Jeotgalibacillus aurantiacus: one gene and its partner. The protein of the gene in region 1 binds, or shares a complex with, the protein of each later gene. Links are inferred from orthologs where the notes say so. Each region holds a gene or a part of one and is shown on either strand. Other genes may lie near its edges. The genes, in order: tig and rpsG.

What was found.
Region 2: the proteins of tig (region 1) and rpsG are in contact, whole or in part, in a crystal structure (PDB 3GTY), measured with the Thermotoga maritima proteins. The link is inferred for Jeotgalibacillus aurantiacus from one-to-one orthologs. Residues at the interface, in WP_004081061.1 of Thermotoga maritima: Glu122, Val124, Val129, Leu130, Tyr133, Glu188, Gly259, Ile262, Tyr263, Glu266, Ser270, Glu273, Gln274, Glu277, Arg308, Gln311, Ile312, Ser315, Tyr316, Glu325, Arg329, Arg336, Leu363, Phe366, Trp367, Arg373, Leu377, Arg381, Leu384, Glu387; in WP_004081843.1 of Thermotoga maritima: Lys34, Lys52, Lys55, Glu59, Arg62, Gln63, Glu66, Asn67, Lys69, Val71, Arg95, Ala109, Lys110, Lys111, Gly112, Arg113, Pro114, Glu117, Glu121, Ile124, Ala125, Tyr127, Asn128, Asn129, Thr130, Gly131, Lys135, Asp139, Arg142, Met143.

What each region holds. Positions count from the first base shown.
Region 1 is NZ_JACNMS010000004.1:200,422-213,938, forward strand. The notes cover bases 6,461-9,438. They hold tig (trigger factor), read left to right. Parts: upstream 6,461-7,293; coding sequence 7,294-8,583; downstream 8,584-9,438. Other genes in these bases: H7968_RS13885 (tetratricopeptide repeat protein), read left to right, coding at 6,461-7,144; clpX (ATP-dependent protease ATP-binding subunit ClpX), read left to right, coding at 8,825-9,438. Outside these bases: H7968_RS18180 (helix-turn-helix transcriptional regulator), read left to right, coding at 1-45; H7968_RS18050 (hypothetical protein), read left to right, coding at 339-470; H7968_RS13830 (hypothetical protein), read left to right, coding at 494-637; H7968_RS13840 (hypothetical protein), read left to right, coding at 1,017-1,169; H7968_RS13845 (hypothetical protein), read left to right, coding at 1,673-1,825; H7968_RS13850 (hypothetical protein), read left to right, coding at 1,975-2,361; H7968_RS13855 (hypothetical protein), read left to right, coding at 2,545-2,823; H7968_RS13860 (hypothetical protein), read left to right, coding at 2,838-3,470; H7968_RS13865 (hypothetical protein), read left to right, coding at 3,508-3,810; H7968_RS13870 (hypothetical protein), read left to right, coding at 3,807-3,965; H7968_RS13875 (hypothetical protein), read right to left, coding at 4,033-4,785; H7968_RS13880 (HAD family hydrolase), read left to right, coding at 5,181-5,858; more of H7968_RS13885, read left to right, coding at 6,191-6,460; more of clpX, read left to right, coding at 9,439-10,096; lon (endopeptidase La), read left to right, coding at 10,253-12,577; yihA (ribosome biogenesis GTP-binding protein YihA/YsxC), read left to right, coding at 12,574-13,164. UniProt on the Bacillus subtilis protein: Involved in protein export. Acts as a chaperone by maintaining the newly synthesized protein in an open conformation. Functions as a peptidyl-prolyl cis-trans isomerase.
Region 2 is NZ_JACNMS010000008.1:41,854-46,244, reverse strand. What follows is about bases 1-2,829. They hold rpsG (30S ribosomal protein S7), read left to right. Parts: upstream 1-1,094; coding sequence 1,095-1,565; downstream 1,566-2,829. Other genes in these bases: fusA (elongation factor G), read left to right, coding at 1,617-2,829; rpsL (30S ribosomal protein S12), read left to right, coding at 625-1,044; H7968_RS17065 (50S ribosomal protein L7ae-like protein), read left to right, coding at 274-522. In the rest of the region: more of fusA, read left to right, coding at 2,830-3,695; tuf (elongation factor Tu), read left to right, coding at 3,826-4,391.

The DNA of each region.
Region 1 (13,517 bases):
CAGATGAAAAAGACCGCGGACTTATTCGGCGGTGATCGGAAATGAGTTACCATTCCGGCAACCCATCGCATGCAGGCAAGTCAAAACGGTATCTTACGGGCGCGGGCGAATTACAGCAGCTTATGTTATCAGAACATGTTTCGGTGAGCAAAGCAGATACAGCAGATGAAGGTTTTAAGGTGAGGTGGAATCGGGATGATGTGCCGGTTCAACATTTACGCTTGTCTGAGTTGGTCAAATCGGGGCAAGTGTTCGCAGATAATGACGGACTATACACGTTGCCTGGCGAAACTATGGTTCAAAACAGTCTACCATTTTAATAGAAGGGAGTTAATGGGATGGAAACAAAAATGCTGACTATGGCGATTTATCTGCTTGCCCTCGCTCAAATTGAGGCAACCGGAAAGACTTATGTCGCGAAGGAAATACGCGATACACAGAAAAAGTTACACGGGATTATAAATGAATAAAACTAAAAAGGGGACGGGATGTAATGGAAGAACAAGCGTACTTGAAGATTATCGAAATTTTAATGAGGCTTGAGGCAAAGATCGACAGGATCGACGACCGAACAGAGGATATTAACGGCAGAGTGAGCGCACTTGAATGTGAACAAGGTCGTGATTACCTTGCTTAAAACTTGCCGTAAATGCAACGAGGTCAAACGATTAGACGATTTCAATATTCAGTCAGCTAACGCAGACAGAAGAAAAACGATCTGCCGGTCTTGCCAAAAAGAATATAACTCGGAATACCGGGCGTCGGCTATCGGAAGGGCTAAACGAGTACACAGTCAATCAAAAGTGGGGACGCGCGGTAACGTTACTTCATATGAAATCGCATTTGTTTTGAATGAGGGATCGTGTGCGTATTGCCAAAGTGAATTACCCTACGAAAAGGCAACTATAGATCACGTTGTCCCTCGGGTCAGAAAAGGCTCGAATGAAATCGGGAACGTTGTCGCAGCCTGCCGGTCATGTAACTCACGAAAGGGTAGTTTGCCGGTGGTATTGTTCATGCTACAGTCCTGCGATCCTTACTCAAATAGAAAGCTGTTAGAGAGATTGGCGCATAGACAAGGCATTACAATGCCGGAAGTTTACGAAAAACTCGTGATGGATGTTAAGGCATATTACTCACAGCAGGTCGAGGCGGTTAGCGTTGAATGAAGTCTACAGCGTATCACCCGCAGTCATCGAGGCAGTCGAAAGTGATCCAAAGTATGAAATCATCGTTAGGATCATTGACCAGGACCGGTTGACTTGCGCCGTCCTTGCCCGATTGAAGGGCGGTGACAAGACGTGACATACAAAAGAGAAGAACAAGAAACATTGTACAGCTATGAGCCTTCCGAGGGATATTGGCGGGTGTATTCGACATACCCTGTGCATATCCGCAAGCTACTTGAGTACGCCGACATCGAGCGAACAGAAATTGATGAAAATGGTGATGTGATTATGGCTCAAGGCCATGTACAGACGAATCAAATCCGATTATTTAGGCCTCGTTTATAACCCCACTAATCCGCAAAAAACGATCATCAAGACCTAATACCTTACCGTAAATATTCCACTCGTAAAAACAGGGTTATAACCGCCTTTTTCGCTATAAAAAAGTGATTCTGAGCGATCTAATAACCCTAAAAAGTATTCCGCGAAAAGGAGCGACCATATTGAAGAAGAAACGCAAGCCAAAACGAAAGGTTCAGCCACTCACGACGTCGATCAGCGATCTCCTGCCTGTTGAAACCGTCGCAAAACTAAGGGGGATTGCCGTTGCTGAAAAACGTCAGAACAGAAAGAAAGCCGGAGAAGGGACGCTATGAAAAGTACTATGAATGGTCGCAGTCAAGCGATGTGACAACGTTCAACCTGTATGAGCAAGACTGGCCGACGTTAATCGACGAGGGGTTAACACGCATTTTTAGCGACCAAGCCGAGTTTGAACGGCTCAAAGACGAAAGGGAGAGACAGAATGACGGACAAACAGACGCTTGCTGAACAGTTGCTGACACGTTTCAGAGGTGTCCCGAAGGTTGACATGACGGATTGTAAATCGTGGATTGAACGATCCATGCGCGAACATGATTATGCGATTGACCAAAAGGTGAAACCCGAGGACGCCCGGTTGATCCTTGCATACGCAGAGTACGACGGCACGCAACAAATCGCGCTACGAACCGCACACTACTTCGCTTATACAGATTTAGAAGAACGGGTGAACAAAGTGAAAGTGTCCGAGCAGTATCGGATCATGGCAGCACGGCTATTGACCGTTTATGAACGTATGCGCCGGCAGGACACGAGAGGTAACGTCAGATTTACAATTGGAAAACGAGCAGATAGGAGAGGGCAACGATAGCACGACTAACGTTTAAAAAGATACGAATGAAAAGGGATCGGCGCAACCGAGAGCAAGCGTTTTACCACGACCGCCGGGCGCATTGGCTATACAAATTGATTGAAACTGACGATACATTGACGCATTTACGCCGACAGACATTCGAGTGGCAACCGCCACGACCACGAAGGAGGTTCGAGAAAAATGAAGGTGTACGAAGAAAAGATAGAGGACATGGTCGGAAAGGTGTCCGTACTCATACAGAAGGACGGCAGAAACGTTGAAATTGTGATCCGGTCGAGGGTAGATAGTTCACGGTTGTTTGAGTGTAAATATCAAACGGATCAACCGGATCGACCGGCGTACTATGACGCTGAAAGAATCGCCCAGTATTACTGCAATTCGAATGGGCTTACGATCGAGCTGAAAACAACTAACGTTGAGTTGCCGTTCATTGGCAATGCAAACAATAAAACGAGATAAAGGGGAAATGACGGATGGATTTAAAACAAACGTATCAGCGACAGGTAGAACAAGAGGTAACGAAGTTTCGCAAGGCAGTCGACAAGATTAACGAGAGCGATCATCCGACATACAGCGTACCAGGCGCACGGGATTACGAAATCAGCGAGTTAATCCGAGAGCTTGAACGCAAAGTGAAAGAGATCGACATTGAGTTCCGTGAGCAGATCGAAGGGGCAATCGAGCATCAAACAAAGGTGGCAATGAGATCACAACACTACGTATCTGCAACGGATCGTGAGTTCATCAAGCAAGCGAGTGTGGAATTGAAAACCGCGTTAACCTTTGCCGGGAATAAAGCGGAAGTGTTAGACGCAATCAATGCTTACGAATCGAGACTTGAAACGCTTGAATCAGAATCGGCGTTTTCCGAAGTCATCAAACAGCTTGCGGAAATCATGCCGAATCTATCCGATGACTTTGCCAAGCAAAAGGTGACGCACCTATACCGAACTCTTTCGCGTGGATTGCAGACGCCGGAACAGGCGCAACTTGAAGAATTAAAGCAGGCGAAGATTACCGGTGTGAAAAGGCCGTTTACCACACTGAAAATGACGCACCCTGCGTTTAAGCATATTCAAGCAGCTCGCCGATCAACGAGATACTAAAATAAACACACACAAACGAAAAGGGAGACGATGATAAATGAAAACAATCACAATTACGTATAAGGAACACGAAGGGCGATACGGGCACGCGTACAGATCGATGACAGCGAAGGACGCAGAAGGACGCGACATCCATACGGAAATTTCCACGGTTAATCCGGTACATTTCATCGAGAAGGCGGTTACAGAAGTAGTCAAGGCGATGGTTGCAAACGGGCAGGCTGCCGATGACTTTACGATTGAGCTACCGGCAGAGATTACGCTTACCGCAGAGTTGCAGGCGCACATTGCGGACAAGTTAGCGTCTGATCCGAAAGTTGCTAGTGTGGTGTTCGGATGAAAAAAGTGACGGTGTATAATCGGACAGCCGAGACAACGGAAGAATTAAAGACGATTACTGAATATATCAAACAGCAAAACGGTAAGATCATAGGGATGATCGGACTAAAAGACGGACAGGGTGTTTCAGTAACGTTTGAGTTGCCGGGAGAATAAGCGTTAACAGGCGGGGGCTAACGTGGCCCCTCCCAAATCATTATAGTTTAAAAGTATTTTCCATTAACTAATAGTTTTTGAAATGAAAAGTCTCTTTAAATGGAATATCTTCGTTAATTTCTACCTTTTTTTTAAGGTCTGTGTAAATTTCCATATACAATTTAATCGCAATGCAAAATTCCTCAAGATGGAAATGCACTAAATTGTGAATTTCTTTATCTCTTGTAAAACTGATTTTATATTCTTCTAAAGAAACAGTGTGCCCTAAGTAATAACTGTAACTGTTCGGATGAACTCTTTCTGATAATTCATCGTAAGATATTCTGAATGTAGCCGTCTTAATATTTTTATACTTTTTCATGTAGGAGTCCAATGAGTCAATAAGTTTCATAACATTTATTGGATCAAGGTAGTCAATGGTTTTTTCGTTTTTACTTTTTACCCCTAAATAAAGTCGTTCTAATTCGTGATCAAAATCGATCATTGTAATTGTTTCGTCAAGATATTGATTATATTTTTTGTGCATGTAAGCTAATGAACCTGTTGTTTCAAAAATCGCGCGTAAAGCTAAAACAGAAATTTCAGGATTGTTTGCGTTTAGTCCGTGAATATAAGCTTTTACCAGTAATTTTATTCTATATAAATGCGTCTGTAAAAAAACTATACAATTCTGCCCAATTAAATTTAATGGAGTTCTGACAATAGTTAAATGCTCAATAAAGTTTTTTTCGCAAAAATTGAAAAAATCAGTTGTATCGGAAACGAAGTTTATTTTGTCTGAAGATTTTAATATGTTTTTAACGGACTTATTTAGTTTCATAAGCCACCCCCGTAATTTTTATAATTAAATAATAACAGATAATAGAAAAGTAAATTCTATTGAAGATATTTTACTGTGGAACTTAATAATGAAAATACGCAAATATTATATAGAAGAAACTCGTTGATTTCCTATAGTCTAAATGCTAAGATATACGTAAATAATCGGCAGATCGATCAATGACCGATTCAACTTACGTAGCAGGGCTATCGGAAAGCCTTCGTTTTCAACGCGGTCGGGAGTTCGAATCTCTCCTGGGACGCCATTACAACATCACGAACTCCTGCTATGCAGGGTTACATAAAGATCAAAAACGCTGCCACACGGTTAATCCTGTGGCAGCGTTTTTTGTAATAGTATGATCATAATCAACTTGAAGGTCAGGAGTGGATGGAATGAAAATCAAAGCACTTTTCTTAGATTTTTACGGCACTGTCGTACATGAAGATGATGTCATCATCAGGGATATTTGCAATCGGATAAAAGAAAGCTCGAATACCGACGCAACTGCTTCTGAAATCGGAGGTTATTGGTGGAAAGATTTCTCTGATTCATTTATCCAAAGTTTTGGTGATGATTTTCAAACACAAAGAGATCTTGAAACACAATCACTCAGACGTACCCTCTCTCATTTTGATTCATCTTTAGATGAAACTACGCTGAGTGAATGGATGTTTGAGCATTGGCAGAAACCAATGATCTTCACTGACGCAATCGAGTTTATTGAAGGTCTTCAAAATAAGCTTCCCGTTTACATCCTCTCAAACATTGACCGGGCAGACATTTTATCAGCAATCTCTCTTCATCACCTCCCCTTTGAAGAAGTGATCACAAGCGAAGATGTTAAATCATACAAACCCCGCTCCGAAATGTTTGACTATGCGCTCAAGAAATATAACTTGTCAGCAGATGAGGTTCTGCATATAGGTGATTCCTTAAGAAGTGACATTGCCGGTGCCCAGAACCTTGGAATCAAAACAGCCTGGATTAACCGGACAAACAAACCATCAGCAAAAAACATACAACCCGACTTCACAATATCAAAACTGACCGAGATCCTGAACATAATATGATTTACATGATTTTTTAAGGATTTACCTGTGGGATCTGGCCATGTATTAGCCCTTTATCAAAAAAGAAAAATCCTTAAGAAGATTATCTACACAGAGGGCTGGACTCATCCGTAGACTCCTGCGGCAGAGAAGCGACAGGTGAGACGGCGTAGTGCGGAGCACTAGCCGGCTCACCGCGCGGCCGCGGAAAGCGAAGGGTGAGTCCAGCCCGGTCTTTATAAACCCATCTCCTTCAAGCGAACTCCCCTATACTCAGCGCATTTCTGGATTTTTATTTTGCCCAGTGCTACACTCAATGAACAGATAAGATTGACACGGAAGGTGGATCCGGTATGGATGATCAAACGAAATTTAAAGAAAACGTCATTCCGTTTCCAGGTTTAAAAGAACGTCTGGTAGAGCAGGCGCTGGAGCTTTTGCAGGGGCAGTACCATACAGAGGCTATACAGCTTTTAGAACAGGCAATTGAGTTGGATCCGAATGACCAGGCCGTCTGCACATCGCTTGCAGTCGCCTACTATGAAGACCGTCAATGGATGGATTCAAAATCAGTTTGTGAACGGATGCTGCGGGAAGGGATCGGGGAATACGAAGAAATTCTCGAGCTTCTTGTAATGAATCTCATACAGTTAAGGAAACATGATGAGATCAAATCACTCATTCAGCCTTTAATTGATGAAGGAACACTTGCGGGTGAGCGTGCGGAACGCTTTACTCACCTGATGAACATCAGTGAAAAAAAAGCGCATGATTCGGAACGCGAGGAGAAATCGTTCGAATCCTTTCATTTGGAAAAAGGACTTGAACAGCAGACCATTCAGCTCGCTGCCTTATCAAGACAAAACATTCATCCGATCAAACAGGATCTGATTGATGCAGCTGAACACGATGATACACACCCCTTTATCAAAACGATGCTGCTTAACATTATGCGGGAACAGTCCGTGAATGATGAAGTGGTTATCCGTAAATGGGGAATTGAGATTTCGGTTTGCCCATCTGAACTCGTTGATCCGTTTGATCAGGAACAGATTGATCGTGCAATCCGGTTGATTGAAGAGGAAGGACAGGAGCCTCATCTCGTCAATATTGCCATAGATCTCATGAAGAAACACATTTTCCTGCTCTATCCCCTTTTATGGAAAGAGACGAAACCGGAGGCAATCGCTGAAGGATATGTTCGTCTTGCGAAGGAATATCTCGGGGCTGAGGATGCCTGGAACGGTTATCCGTACAGTGGTCTGAAGCAGGAAATACAGTCTGTTGAAAAAGAAAATGACCTGTAATGGTTTGCGGTTGAAACACGTATAACCTGTGTTATAATTAAATGGTTGCATAATGGGATTCTTGATGTCAAAATTCAAAGAATCATTGATTTCATGAGTTAAACATGAAACCATTAACTTAATAATAGATGTTTTGGAGGGAATTATTTATGTCAGCAAAATGGGAAAAGCAAGAAGGAAATGTAGGAGTTTTAACGGTTGAAGTTGACGCTGCTACTGTAAACAGCGGATTAGACGCTGCATTCAAAAAGGTTGTAAAGCAAATCAACGTACCAGGTTTCCGTAAAGGGAAAATGCCTCGTCAAATGTTCGAAAAGCGTTTCGGCGTAGAATCTCTTTATCAGGATGCTTTAGATGAAATTCTTCCTGAAGCGTATGCAAAAGCTGTTGAAGAAACGGGTATTACACCAGTGGATCGTCCTGAAATCGATGTTGAGCAGATCGAAAAAGGCAAAGAACTGATCTTTACTGCTAAAGTAACAGTAAAGCCTGAAGTAAAGCTTGGTGAATACAAAGGCTTAGAAGTGGAAAAGATGGATACTGAAGTAACGGATGAGGATGTTGATGCTGAACTGAAGGCACTTCAGGAGCGTCAGGCTGAGCTTGTTGTGAAAGAAGAAGGAAATGTTGAAAACGGCGATACTGTTGTTCTTGACTTTGAAGGTTTCGTAGGAGACGAAGCGTTTGAAGGCGGTCAGGCAGATAACTACTCTCTTGAAATCGGTTCAGGTTCATTCATTCCTGGATTTGAAGAGCAGCTTGTAGGTCTTGCAGCTGGAGAAGAAAAGGATGTTGAAGTAACGTTCCCTGAAGAATACCACGCTGAGGAGCTTGCTGGTAAGCCTGCAGTATTTAAAGTGAAAATCCACGAAATCAAAGCAAAGGAACTTCCGGAGCTTAACGATGAGTTTGCTAAAGATGCAGACGAAGAAGTGGAAACACTTGCAGAACTGAAAGAAAAGACGAAAAAGCGTCTTGAAGAAGACAAGAAAAATGCTGCTGAAACAGAGCTTCGTGACACACTTGTGGAAAAAGCTTCTGACAACGCAGAAATCGACGTTCCAGACGCAATGGTTGACACTGAAGTTGATCGCATGATGCAGGAATTCGAACAGCGTCTTGGTGCACAGGGCATGAACCTTGAGCTTTACTTCCAGTTCAGCGGTCAGGATGAAGCAACACTTCGCGGCCAGATGAAAGAAGACGCAGCAAAGCGTGTTCGTGTGAACCTGGTTCTTGAAGCGATTGCTAACGAAGAGAACATTACGGTTACAGAAGAAGATGTAAACGAAGAGCTTTCAAGCATGACACAGCAGTTCAATATGACAGTTGATCAGATCAAAGCAGCGCTTGGTGGATCTACTGAAATCCTTGAAAATGACCTTCGCGTACAAAAAGCGATCGATTTTCTTGTAGATAACAGCAAAACTGTTGCATAATAGTATATAGAGATGAAGCAAGGCGCGATCATATCGTGCCTTGTTTTATAACATAAGACCTACAATTGTTATACATAACTCGTTTTTTGGCAGCATATTGAAGAAATCATGTTAGTTTCGTCTTAGGTTTCACTGTGGTACAATTCATGCTACAGACAGTCACGGAGTTCCTGCGGCCTGCGGATAAAGATCCTGGCTGCGCGTCATACTGCGGTATGAGACTGAAAAAGGGGTGAATGGAATGTTCAAATTTAATGATGAAAAAGGACAGCTGAAATGTTCTTTTTGCGGAAAAACTCAAGAACAGGTTCGAAAGCTTGTAGCTGGTCCTGGCGTATATATTTGTGATGAATGTATTGAGCTTTGCACAGAAATCGTGGAAGAAGAGCTTGGTACAGAAGAAGAAGTGGAATTTAAAGACGTTCCAAAGCCAAAGGAAATCCTTTCTATTCTAGGGGATTACGTCATTGGTCAGGAACGGGCTAAAAAGTCCCTTTCTGTTGCGGTCTATAACCACTATAAACGGATTAAATCCAACAGCAAGGTTGATGATGTAGAACTTGCGAAAAGTAATATCTGCCTGATCGGTCCAACCGGTTCCGGTAAGACACTACTAGCGCAGACACTGGCCAGAATTCTTAATGTTCCTTTTGCGATTGCGGATGCGACATCACTGACTGAAGCGGGTTATGTTGGTGAAGATGTGGAAAACATTCTTCTGAAGCTGATCCAGGCTGCAGACTATGATGTGGAACGCGCTGAAAAGGGTATTATTTATATTGATGAAATCGATAAAGTGGCACGTAAATCTGAAAACCCTTCGATTACAAGAGATGTTTCAGGTGAAGGTGTACAGCAGGCGCTATTGAAAATCCTTGAAGGAACAACAGCGAGCGTTCCGCCACAGGGTGGACGTAAGCACCCGCATCAGGAATTTATTCAGATCGATACGACGAACATTCTGTTTATTGTCGGCGGTGCCTTTGACGGAGTCGATCAGATTATCAAACGCCGTCTTGGACAGAAAGTGATCGGATTTGGTTCCGGTGGCAGTAAAGATGATGTAACTGAACGTGAACTTCTTGCCAAGCTCGTTCCGGAAGACCTGTTAAAATTCGGGTTAATCCCTGAATTTATCGGACGTCTGCCTGTAACGGCAACGCTTGAGCAGCTTGATGAAGAAGCGCTAGTATCTATTTTAACCCAGCCGAAAAATGCTCTTGTTAAGCAGTATCAGAAGATGCTTGAGCTGGATGATGTTGAACTTGAGTTTGAAGAAGAAGCGTTGCGTGAAATTTCCCGTAAAGCCATTGAGCGCAAAACGGGCGCACGTGGTCTTCGCTCCATTATTGAGAATCTGATGCTTGATGTCATGTTTGATCTTCCATCCCGTGAAGATATTAAGAAATGTATCATCACTAAAGGGGCTGTGGATCAGACAGAGAGACCGATTCTTATTCTTGAAGATGGAACCAGACTCGAGCCTGATGATGAACAACGAACATCTGCCTGACGCTTAAGATACGAAAGCTGACTCGTTAAATTGCTTATCGAGTCAGCTTTTTTCTTCCTGAAAACACGTTTTGACGGATGTCACATGCAATTAAGGGTAAAGTAACACTACTTGAGTTTTTCAGGCAGAATCGCCTGTTATGGAGGTGCCTTATCAATGACTGAAAAAAAACAATACACATTACCACTGCTTCCTTTGCGCGGACTTCTCGTTTATCCTTCGATGGTTCTTCATATTGACGTCGGCAGAGAAAAATCCATTGCGGCACTGGAAAAAGCAATGATGGAAGATCATCTGATTTTCCTTTCAACTCAAAAAGACATGGCGATCGATCAGCCGGACGAAAATGATTTAGCTGAAATGGGTACTTTAACAAAAGTAAAGCAGATGCTTAAGCTTCCTAATGGCACGATTCGTGTGCTTGTTGAAGGGCTGGAGCGTGCCGCTATTACTTCTTACTCAGAAAAAGAGCCGTTTTTTACTGTAGAAATTGAAACTAAACCTGATGATCCGGAGAAAACGCCAGAGCTTGAGGCGCTGATGAGAACGCTGACGGATTACTTTGAACAATACATTTCTCTGTCTAAAAAGATTTCCAAGGAAACGTTAAATACTGTTCTGGATATCGAAGAGCCGGGGAGACTGGCTGATATCATTGCATCCCACCTGCCTTTAAAGCTGAAAATGAAGCAGGAAGTACTTGATACAACTAATATCAAGCAAAGATTGAACCGTTTAATCGAAACGATTAACAATGAAAAAGAAGTGCTCAGCCTGGAGAAGAAAATTGGTCAGCGTGTGAAGAAGTCTATGGAACGCACGCAAAAAGAATATTATCTTCGTGAGCAGATGAAGGCGATCCAAAAGGAACTTGGTGACCGTGATGGGAAAACAGGTGAAATTTCAGAGCTGACAAAGCGGATCCGTAAAGCTGAGATGCCTGAATCTGTTGAGAAAATCGCAATGAAAGAACTGGACAGATACGAAAAAGTACCTGCCACGTCAGCAGAAAGCTCTGTTATCCGTAACTATCTTGAATGGCTGATTACCGTTCCGTGGACGAATGCGACAGATGACGACCTGGACATCAAACGTGCTGAGAAAATTCTTGATCGTGACCACTATGGTCTTGAAAAAGTGAAAGAACGCGTGCTCGAATACCTGGCTGTTCAGCAGATGACACAATCATTGAAGGGTCCTATTTTATGTCTCGCTGGACCACCTGGAGTAGGTAAGACAAGCCTTGCCCGCTCAATTGCTGAATCCATTGGACGGAAATTCGTCAGAGTATCACTTGGCGGTGTCCGTGATGAATCAGAAATCAGGGGTCATAGAAGAACGTATGTAGGTGCAATGCCTGGACGAATCATTCAGGGGATGAAAAAAGCAACGACTGTTAATCCCGTCTTCCTTCTCGATGAAATTGATAAAATGTCCAATGACTTCAGAGGAGATCCGTCTTCTGCCATGCTTGAAGTGCTGGACCCTGAACAGAACAATACGTTCAGTGATCATTTCATTGAAGAGCCGTATGACCTTTCAAAGGTGCTGTTTATTGCAACAGCCAATAATCTGGCGACGATTCCAGGTCCATTGCGTGACCGGATGGAAATCATCACGATCGCAGGTTATACCGAAATTGAAAAAATCAATATCGCCAAAAATCATCTGCTGCCTAAGCAGTTGAAGGAGCACGGGCTGTCAAAATCCCACCTTCAGATCAGAGATGAAGCGATCAAGGATATCGTTCGTTATTACACGAGAGAAGCTGGTGTACGTAGTCTCGAAAGACAGCTCGCAGCCATCTGCCGGAAAACGGCGAAAATCGTTGTAAGCGGCGAAAAGAAAAAAGTGGTCGTGACCACAAAGAGTCTTTCTGATTACCTCGGGAAAAAGAAATTCCGTTATGGACAGGCTGAAACCGAGGATCAGATCGGTGTAGCAACCGGACTGGCTTACACAACGGTAGGCGGCGACACGCTTCAGATAGAAGTTTCACTCTCTCCTGGTAAAGGAAAACTCGTCTTAACCGGAAAACTGGGAGATGTGATGAAGGAATCTGCACAAACAGCCTTTTCATTTGTCCGCTCTAAAGCAGAGCAGCTTCATCTTGAAGAGAATTTCCATGAAAAGCATGACATTCATATTCACGTACCGGAAGGCGCTGTTCCAAAAGACGGTCCTTCAGCAGGCATTACCATCGTTACAGCCCTTGTTTCAGCTCTCACGGATCGTCCGATCAAACGTGAAGTTGGGATGACAGGGGAAGTGACACTCCGTGGCCGCGTCCTGCCAATCGGAGGTCTGAAGGAAAAAGCACTCAGCGCACACCGTGCTGGACTGACAACCATTATTATTCCTAAAGAAAATGAGCGTGACATTGACGATATTCCTGAAAGTGTCCGTGAAGAATTAACATTTATCCCCGTTACTCATGTAGATGAAGTATTAGAAAAGGCATTAGCAGGTGAATCGAAATGAAAATTACACAATCAGAAATCGTGATCAGTGCGGTGAAACCAGAGCAGTATCCGGAAGGTGGACTTCCGGAATTTGCTCTGGCTGGCCGTTCTAACGTCGGTAAATCATCATTTATCAACAAGATGATTAACCGTAAAGCACTGGCGCGTATTTCATCAAAACCGGGTAAAACCCAGACTTTAAACTTTTATCTTCTCAATGAAGCACTCTATTTTGTCGATGTGCCGGGCTACGGCTATGCCAAAGTTTCAAAAACTGAACGTGCTGCATGGGGCAAGATGATCGAAACATACATGACAGGAAGAGAACCGCTCAAAGCCGTCATCATGATCGTCGACCTCCGTCATCCGCCGACAAACGATGACATCATGATGTACGAATTCCTAAAGCACTTCGGAATTCCATGCCTGATCGTCGCAACAAAAGCGGATAAAATCCCTAAAGGCAAATGGCAAAAACACCTGAGCGTCACAAGAAAAACACTCGAAATCGAACCGGGAGACGAACTCATCATGTTCTCCTCAGAAACCGGCCTCGGCAAAGACGAAGCATGGAAATTCATCGAACGCAAAATGAAAGATAAGTAGAACAAGAGATTAGTCTTTTTATTACGAAATAAAAAATACTAATCGTCTCTTTATCTATCATTCATTCTTGAGACAATGATAATGATGATCTTAGTTCTTTGTGTTAAATGACTTTTATTACTTCGAAAAAATAATAGTGTGGATTGCAAGACACTGAGTGCCGGGGACATCCGCAGACTCCTGTGGCGGAAAGGGTCAGGTGAAACCGAATGTGCGAAGCACAGGCGGGTTCACCGCCCGGCCACGGAAAGCGGAGGATGTCCCCGGCACGGTTTTAAGATAAAACTTCTCAAAAGGAACAACGCCAAAACTGGCTTGTTCCTTTTTTGTTTCAATTTTGTCACATTCGGGCA
Region 2 (4,391 bases), on another replicon or contig:
GCAGGTTCACAGAATGTAAGTGGATGTTCGCAAGATTTCGACACGGGTTCGCAGAATGATAGCCATCGTTCGCAAGATTCGCAGGCAGCTTCATAGAATGACGTCCATCTTTCAAAGAATCAGGAGGAAAGACACGCACGTCAGACGCATTTACAAAACAAACGAACTCCCAAAAAGAATAATTCGCAAACCTTGTTGACATCCATATCTTGAGATGATAATATATTCAAGGTTGCTACTACTCAACAACCTGTTACTTTGGAGGATATCATCATGTCTTATGAAAAAGTATCGCAGGCTAAACACATCATTGTAGGATCCAAGCAAGTTGTAAAGGCGCTCAAAGCAGGGTCCGTGAAGGAAATCGTTGTCGCTGATGACGTTGACCGGCACGTGATCGACAAGGTTTTGCTCACCGCTGAAGAGATGAACGTAACGATCACCCATGTGGATTCAATGAAGAAGCTGGGGAAAGCGTGCGGGATCGAGGTTGGTGCTGCTGCGGTAGCCATTACGAAGTGAACATGTTTTTGTAGATGAATCTGCAAGAACTTTGTTTTTACCCTTAAATGAACCACCTGGATGTGTGGGCTTAAAATAAAGATCGAAGGGAGGAAAAAACTCATGCCTACTATTAACCAATTAGTGCGTAAGCCACGTCAGTCTAAAGTTGTTAAGTCTGACTCACCAGCATTGAACAAAGGTTACAACAGCTTCAAGAAGAAAGCGACTGACCTTTCATCTCCACAAAAACGCGGTGTTTGTACTCGTGTTGGTACGATGACTCCGAAGAAGCCAAACTCGGCTCTTCGTAAATATGCTCGTGTGCGTCTTACAAACCAGATTGAGGTAACTGCATACATTCCTGGAATCGGGCACAACCTTCAAGAGCACAGTGTTGTTCTTATCCGTGGAGGACGTGTAAAGGATTTACCAGGGGTACGTTACCACATCGTTCGTGGTGCTCTTGATACTGCTGGTGTAGACGGACGTCGTCAAGGTCGTTCTCTATACGGTACGAAGAGACCAAAAGAGAAAAAGTAATAACGTTTTAAATAAATGAAAGTAATTTTCCTGTGAAAGGAGGAAATCACATGCCTCGTAAAGGTGCAGTAGCAAAACGCGACGTATTACCGGATCCGATTCATAACTCGAAGCTGGTAACTCGTCTAGTTAACAAAATCATGATTGACGGTAAAAAGGGTACAGCTCAAAAGATCCTTTATTCCGCATTCGAAATCGTGCAGGAACGCTCTGGAAAGGATGCTCTTGAAGTATTCGACCAGGCGCTTAAAAACATCATGCCAGTTCTTGAAGTACGTGCACGCCGTGTTGGTGGAGCAAACTATCAGGTACCGGTTGAGGTTCGTCCGGAACGTCGTACTACACTAGGTCTTCGCTGGTTAGTAAACTATTCACGTCTTCGTGGAGAAAAGACAATGGAAGAACGTCTTGCTAACGAAATTCTTGATGCAGCTAACAACACTGGTGCTTCAGTTAAGAAGCGCGAAGATATGCATAAAATGGCAGAAGCAAACAAAGCGTTTGCTCACTACCGCTGGTAAGATCCAATCTTTTATCTACCAAATCACATTTAGTAGGAAGGAGAAAGACCCATGCCTAGAGAGTTCTCCTTAAAAGACACTCGTAATATCGGTATCATGGCTCACATCGATGCCGGTAAAACGACTGCTACGGAGCGTATCCTTTACTACACTGGCCGTATCCACAAAATTGGTGAAACGCACGAAGGTGCATCACAAATGGACTGGATGGAGCAGGAGCAGGAGCGTGGTATCACTATCACGTCTGCTGCAACAACTGCTCAATGGAAAGGCCACCGTGTAAACATCATCGATACTCCTGGACACGTAGACTTCACTGTTGAAGTTGAGCGTTCATTGCGCGTACTTGATGGTGCTGTTGGTGTACTTGATGCCCAGTCGGGTGTTGAGCCGCAAACAGAAACTGTATGGCGTCAAGCGACAACATACGGTGTACCTCGTATCGTATTCGTTAACAAAATGGATAAGATCGGGGCTGACTTCCTATACTCTGTAGGAACACTACATGACCGTCTTCAGGCTAACGCTCACCCAATCCAGCTTCCAATCGGAGCTGAGGATGAGTTTGAAGGAATCATCGATCTTGTTAAGAACGTTGCTTACTTCTATGAAGACGATCTTGGAACTCGTACTGAAGAGCGCGAAATTCCAGATGAGTACAAGGAACAGGCTGAAGAATACCGTGGAAAGCTAATTGAAGCGGTAGCAGATCTTGATGAAGATCTGATGATGAAGTACCTTGAAGGTGAAGAAATCACAGAGGAAGAGCTTAAAGCTGCAATCCGTAAAGGAACTGTAAACGTTGAGTTCTATCCAGTAATCTGTGGATCTGCTTTCAAAAACAAAGGAGTTCAGCTACTGCTTGATGCAGTTCTTGACTACCTTCCGTCACCACTTGATGTTAAGCCGATCACAGGAATTATTCCTGATTCTGAAGAAGAAGTTGTTCGTCCTGCTAGCGACGAAGAGCCATTCTCAGCGCTTGCATTCAAAGTTATGACAGACCCTTATGTAGGTAAGCTTACATTCTTCCGTGTTTATTCTGGTGTACTTTCTTCTGGATCGTACGTACAGAACGCAACGAAAGGGAAGCGTGAGCGTGTAGGACGTATCCTGCAGATGCACGCAAACTCTCGTGAAGAAATCGGAGAAGTATATGCTGGAGATATCGCTGCTGCAGTAGGTCTTAAAGACACTACTACAGGGGACACTCTATGTGATGAAAAGAATCTTGTTATTCTTGAGTCTATGGAATTCCCTGAGCCAGTTATCTCTGTTGCGATCGAACCTAAGTCTAAAGCTGACCAGGACAAGATGAGCCAGGCGCTGCAGAAACTTCAGGAAGAAGATCCAACATTCCATGCGCACACTGACCAGGAAACTGGACAGACGATCATCGCAGGTATGGGTGAGCTTCACCTTGATATCCTCGTTGACCGTATGAAGCGTGAATTCAAAGTAGAAGCTAACGTGGGTGCTCCACAGGTATCTTACCGTGAAACATTCCGCGGCTCAGCTCAAGTTGAAGGGAAATTCGTCCGCCAGTCTGGTGGTCGTGGTCAGTTCGGTCACGTTAAGATTGAATTCTCTCCAAACGAAGAGGGAGCAGGCTTTGAATTTGAAAATGCAATCGTAGGGGGAGCTGTTCCACGTGAATACATCCCGGCTGTACAAGCAGGTCTTGAAGACTCACTTGACAACGGTGTACTTGCTGGTTACCCTCTAATCGACATCAAAGCGAAGTTATTCGATGGTTCATACCACGATGTTGACTCCTCTGAGATGGCGTTTAAGATTGCTGCTTCTATGGCATTGAAAAATGCAGTTTCTAAGTGTAACCCGGTTCTTCTTGAGCCGCTAATGCGCGTAGAAGTTATGATCCCAGAAGAATACATGGGAGACATCATGGGAGACATCACATCTCGCCGTGGACGCGTAGAAGGTATGGCATCTCGTGGAAATACACAAATCGTTAAAGCGTTTGTGCCACTTGCTGAAATGTTCGGATACGCAACTTCACTTCGTTCTAACACGCAGGGACGTGGAACATTCTCAATGTTCTTCGATCACTATGAGGAAGTACCGAAGTCTGTTGGTGAAGAAATCATCAAGAAAAATAAAGGTGAATAATTGATTTCACCCTTACAATAAAGTATAACTACTTATGTAAGCTATGGACCCCGGAAAGGCTTTCTTTCCGGATCCATATTAAAAATAAATTTAAATTAACTTTTTCATTATCTAAAGGAGGATTTCCAAAATGGCTAAGGAAAAATTCGACCGTTCGAAAACCCATGCTAACATTGGTACAATCGGACACGTTGACCATGGTAAAACAACTCTAACTGCTGCAATCACAACTGTACTTCACAAGAAATATGGTCGTGGAACAGCTATGGCATATGACCAAATCGATGGTGCTCCAGAAGAGCGCGAGCGTGGAATCACAATCTCAACTGCACACGTTGAGTACGAAACTGATTCTCGTCACTATGCACACGTTGACTGCCCAGGACACGCTGACTATGTTAAGAACATGATCACTGGTGCTGCTCAGATGGACGGCGGTATTCTTGTAGTATCTGCTGCTGACGGCCCAATGCCACAAACTCGTGAGCACATCCTTCTTTCTCGTCAGGTAGGTGTACCTTACCTTGTTGTATTCATGAACAAGTGTGACATGGTAGACGACGAAGAGCTACTTGAACTAGTTGAAATGGAAATTCGTGACCTTCTTTCTGAGTACGACTTCCCAGGCGACGACATTCCAGTAATCAAAGGTTCTGCTCTTAAAGCTCTTGAAGGAGATGCTGAGTGGGAAGAAAA